DNA from 2 places in the Agrobacterium sp. O3.4 genome. Region 2 is predicted to be linked to the other one. Evidence: predicted binding sites of a transcription regulator. Region 2 holds the regulator's gene; the other holds the start of a gene.
The links. Region 2 encodes HrcA, which represses chaperone genes, less so after heat shock. Its sites were predicted from a motif close to GTTAGCACTCNCNNNNNGNGAGTGCTAAC; they were not measured.
Positions count from the first base shown of each region.

Region 1: groES (co-chaperone GroES) is a predicted target of HrcA. The motif match lies at 1,025-1,053, and genes of this name have one in related genera.

Region 1 is NZ_JALPZP010000001.1:1,945,828-1,948,224, reverse strand. It holds gene groL (chaperonin GroEL) at 1-598, opposite strand, end outside; gene groES (co-chaperone GroES) at 672-968, opposite strand; gene M0412_RS09450 (hypothetical protein) at 1,220-1,348, opposite strand; gene M0412_RS09445 (TIGR01459 family HAD-type hydrolase) at 1,340-2,188, shown strand; gene M0412_RS09440 (bifunctional riboflavin kinase/FAD synthetase) at 2,232-2,397, shown strand, end outside.
Region 2 is NZ_JALPZP010000001.1:2,338,414-2,340,810, forward strand. It holds gene grpE (nucleotide exchange factor GrpE) at 1-375, opposite strand, end outside; gene hrcA (heat-inducible transcriptional repressor HrcA) at 489-1,580, opposite strand; gene rph (ribonuclease PH) at 1,717-2,397, shown strand, end outside.

The DNA.
Region 1 (2,397 bases), 390 kb from region 2:
GGTAGCCGCGGTCGAACTGCATGCCTTCGACGACTTCGAGTTCGGTTTCAGCGGTCTTGGCTTCTTCGACGGTGATGACGCCTTCGTTGCCAACCTTCTGCATTGCTTCAGCAATGTCGAGACCGATCTGACGCTCGCCGTTTGCAGAGATCGTGCCGACCTGTGCAACTTCTTCCGAGGTGTTGATCTTCTTGGCCTTGGCCTGAAGGTCCTTGACGACTTCCGAGACGGCGAGATCGATGCCGCGCTTCAGGTCCATCGGGTTCATGCCGGCAGCAACTGCCTTTGCACCTTCGCGAACGATGGCCTGGGCCAGAACCGTTGCGGTGGTGGTGCCGTCACCGGCGATGTCGTTGGTCTTGGAGGCAACTTCGCGAACGAGCTGTGCGCCCATGTTCTCGAACTTGTCTTCCAGTTCGATTTCCTTGGCGACGGAAACGCCGTCCTTGGTGATGCGCGGAGCGCCGAAGGACTTGTCGATAACGACGTTACGACCCTTCGGGCCGAGGGTTACCTTCACTGCATCAGCAAGAACGTCGACGCCCTTGAGCATCTTTTCGCGCGCTGTGCGGCCGAATTTTACTTCTTTGGCTGCCATGTTCAAAACTCCTGGTTTCGAATGGCCGGAACGGGTCCGGCTTGAAATTTAAGGAAGGACGGGTTCGGCCAGATCAGCCGATGATGCCCATGATGTCGGCTTCCTTCATGATCAGAAGGTCTTCGCCGTTGAGCTTGACTTCGGTGCCCGACCACTTGCCGAACAGAACGCGGTCGCCAGCCTTGACGTCGAGAGCGACGACCTTGCCGGACTCATCGCGTGCGCCGGAACCGACGGCGACGATTTCGCCTTCCTGCGGCTTTTCCTTGGCGGTATCGGGAATGATGATGCCGCCCTTGGTCTTGGCTTCGGATTCAACGCGACGAACGACGACGCGATCGTGAAGCGGGCGGAAATTGGTGCTTGTCATTGCCTAATCCCTCGATCAAATGACTTCACGAACCTTCAGAGGCTCGCGTGATGGGTGTTAGCACTCTTCTTGTTTGAGTGCCAGCGAAGCCGAGATAAGGAGGCCTTCTGCCTGAGTCAAGAACGGCCTGTCGGAAAAATTTCATGGCTTATGGTTATCAGCGTTCCATGACAGAAATTTCCCAGGCGCTGACCGGCGGGTGAAAACCAACCCTTTTGGCAACGCCTCATTGTTTCGGGCCTAGCTGGGTTTTATGTCCGCACGGTGGCGGGTGGATTGCAGGCAGGCTCGACACCGCTTTTTTCCTTGCCATCGGCGTCCTGCTTTGCCATGTCACGCACACCCTTTTCTCGCATCCGGAAAGCATTCTCATGGCCCATCGTATTCTCACCCTCGGCGAAATCACTGATGGGTTCGACGTTATTCTCTCGGATGTATGGGGCGTGCTGCACAATGGCGTCAACGCCTTTCCCGATGCGTCGGTTGCGCTGCATGAAGCGCGCAAGGCCGGAAAGACGGTGGTGCTCATCACCAATTCCCCGCGCCCGGCTCCCGGCGTTATCGCCCAGCTGCGCGTGCTCGGCGTGCCTGACGAGGCCTATGACCGCATCATCACCTCAGGCGACGTCACCCGCGGGCTGATTGCGGAAGGCCCGAAAAAAGTCTTCCTGCTTGGCCCGGAGCGGGACATGCCCTTGCTGGAAGGCCTCGATGTCGAACGGGTGGGTGAGGCGGAGGCGCAATCCGTTGTCTGCACCGGTTTCTTCGATGACGAGACGGAAACGCCCGAGGATTATACCGAAATGCTGAAGGGCTTCATCGCCCGTAAAGCTCCGATGATCTGCGCCAATCCCGATCTGGTGGTAGAGCGCGGCGAGCGCATCATTCCCTGCGCCGGCGCCATGGCCGCCTATTATGAACAGCTCGGCGGCGAAGTCCGCATTGCCGGCAAGCCGCACACGCCGATCTATGAAGCCTGCCTTGCGGCGGCCAGGGAAGTTCGCGGCACCTTCGCCAAGGATCGCGTGCTCGCTATCGGTGACGGCATGCCGACAGATGTGAAGGGCGCGATTGCGAGCGGTCTCAACCTTCTTTATATCAGCGGCGGAATTCACGCCGCCGAATATACGCTGAACGGCCAGACGGACGAGGCGCTGCTGAATGCCTATCTCAAGGGGCAGGGCGCCGCTCCAGGCTGGTGGATGCCCCGCCTTGCCTGAGAAACATCTGGCCTAAGCTGGCGAAAACAATGGATCGAATGCCATGACCGTCTTTCATCGCAATGAAAAAAAGGAGCCGCTGCCGGACAATCTTCGCGGCGGCGTCATCGCGATCGGCAATTTCGACGGCGTGCATCGCGGCCACCGCGCCGTGCTGGACCGGGCACTGGAACTTGCAGAAGCCCGTGGCGTGCCCGCGCTGGTTTTGA
Region 2 (2,397 bases):
CAGCATCGAGCGTTCGGTCATCTCGACGCCTTCGATCAGGCCATTGAGACCGGCTTCGCCATTGGTCTTGAGCTCATCCGGGATAGCCTCGAGCGCGCGGCGAAGGTTGTCGGAAACGGCGAGCATGTCGCGTGCAAAACCGGCCAGCGAATAGGCCTTGGCGTCCTTGACGTCGCGCTCGGTGCGGCGACGAAGATTGTCCATTTCGGCGGCAAGACGCAGGAACTTGTCGCGCAGATCGGCATTCTCTGCCTTCAGCAGCTCGACCGGATCGGGTTCGGCAGCATCAGTCGGCTCTTCCCCGGCAAGTGCGGGATCGAGAAACTCTTCGGCGATGTCCGCGTCAGGTCCGGGCTTTTTCGTATCGTCGGTCATGACGTTCTCCAAATTTGAATATTGTTGGTTGCGCCCGATATCGAGCTTTGGCGGGCAAAAATCAAGGCTTGCGGCGAAAAGCTTGCCGCATTCTCTGGCCTTGCGGGCTTGCCCTATCTTTGCTTTCGGGAAAGGCGGGCCATGATCTGGGCGGTATAATCGACCATGGGAACGATACGGGCGTAATTCAGCCGCGTTGGCCCGATGACACCGACAGCACCCACGACCCGGTTGTCCTCATCGCGGTAGGGCGCAACAATGAGCGATGAACCGGACAGCGAAAAGAGCTTGTTTTCCGAGCCGATGAAAATCCTCACACCCGAGCCGCTTTCCGCAAGATTGAGGATCTCGATCAGATTTTCCTTGCGCTCCAGATCGTCGAACAGCAGGCGCACACGATCGATGTCTTCTTCGCCGGCCAGTCCTTCCAGCAGGTTGGAACGTCCGCGAACGATGAGGCGGCCGAGCTTGCCTTCCTCATTGTCACCCGCCCAGACGGCAAGGCCACGTTCAATGAGATCCTGCGCCAGCGTGCCGAGTTCCGATTGCAGCTCCGCCCGCTGCGTCTGGAACTGGCCGCGCAGTTCCTGCAGCGTCTGGCCGGAGAGATGGGCGTTGATGAAATTGGCCGCCTCGGTCAATTGCGACGAGGAAATGCCAGCCGGCAATTCGATGATGCGGTTCTCGACCTGATTATGGTCGCCCACCAGCACCGCAAGCGCCTTGGTGGGTTCCAGCCGAATGAATTCGACATGTTTGAGGATGACATCGTTCTTGGCCGTCAGAACGAGGCCGGCGCCGCGCGACATGCCCGACAGCATGCGGCTCGCTTCCGTCAGCAGCCCTTCCAGCGATTGTTCGTGGCCGGCGACCGGGCCAATCTGTCGGTCGATATTCGCCCGTTCGTCGGCAGGCAGATCGCCCACCTGCATGAAGGCGTCAACAAAGAAACGCAGCCCCGTCTGGGTGGGCAGGCGTCCGGCGCTGATATGTGGCGAATAGATGAGGCCAAGTTCTTCGAGATCGCTCATGACGTTGCGCACGGAGGCTGGCGAAAGCGACATTGGCAGCAGCCGCGACAGGCTGCGCGAGCCCAGGGGTTCACCAGTATCGAGATAGCCTTCGACGATGCGGCGGAAAATTTCCCGCGACCGTTCATCCAGCAGAGATGCCTGATCTTTTGAAAGCGGTGCTGAAAAACCCATCTCGTCCGTTCTTTGTCGCCCAAATCTACTCTGCGCCAATATAATGCGTCGCGCCGCTGCGGCAAAATGGAAATTGGCTTTGCAAAAGCCCGGAGCGCGCCTTAGAAGGCAGGAACCAACATGGAGAGTGGATCATATGCGGCCTTCAGGCAGAAAAACCGATCAGATGCGCAAGGTTTCCTTCGAGCGCAATTTCTCGAAACATGCCGAAGGCTCCTGTCTGGTCAAATTCGGCGACACGCATGTGCTCGTCACCGCTAGCCTTGAAGAAAAGACGCCGCCATGGCTGCGCAACAGCGGCAAGGGTTGGGTGACCGCCGAATACGGCATGCTGCCGCGCTCTACCAATGAGCGCATGAAGCGCGAAGCCGCCGCCGGCAAGCAGGGTGGGCGCACGCAGGAAATCCAGCGCCTCATCGGGCGCTCGCTGCGCGCTGTCGTTGATCTTCAGGCGCTCGGCGAACGCCAGATCAGCATCGACTGTGACGTCATCCAGGCGGATGGCGGCACACGCACCGCCTCCATCACCGGCGCATGGATTGCCCTGCATGATTGCCTGAAGTGGATGGAAACCCGCAACATGATCAAGGTCGAGAAGGTCCTGAAAGACCATATCGCCGCTATCTCCTGCGGCATCTTCGCCAAGCAGCCGGTGATCGATCTCGATTATCTGGAAGACTCGTCCGCCGAGACCGACGCGAATTTCGTCATCACCGGCTCCGGCGGCATCGTTGAAGTTCAGGGAACGGCGGAAGGCGCACCCTTCTCCGAAGAAGAATTCCTGACGCTGCTTGGCCTTGCCAAGGCAGGCTGCAGC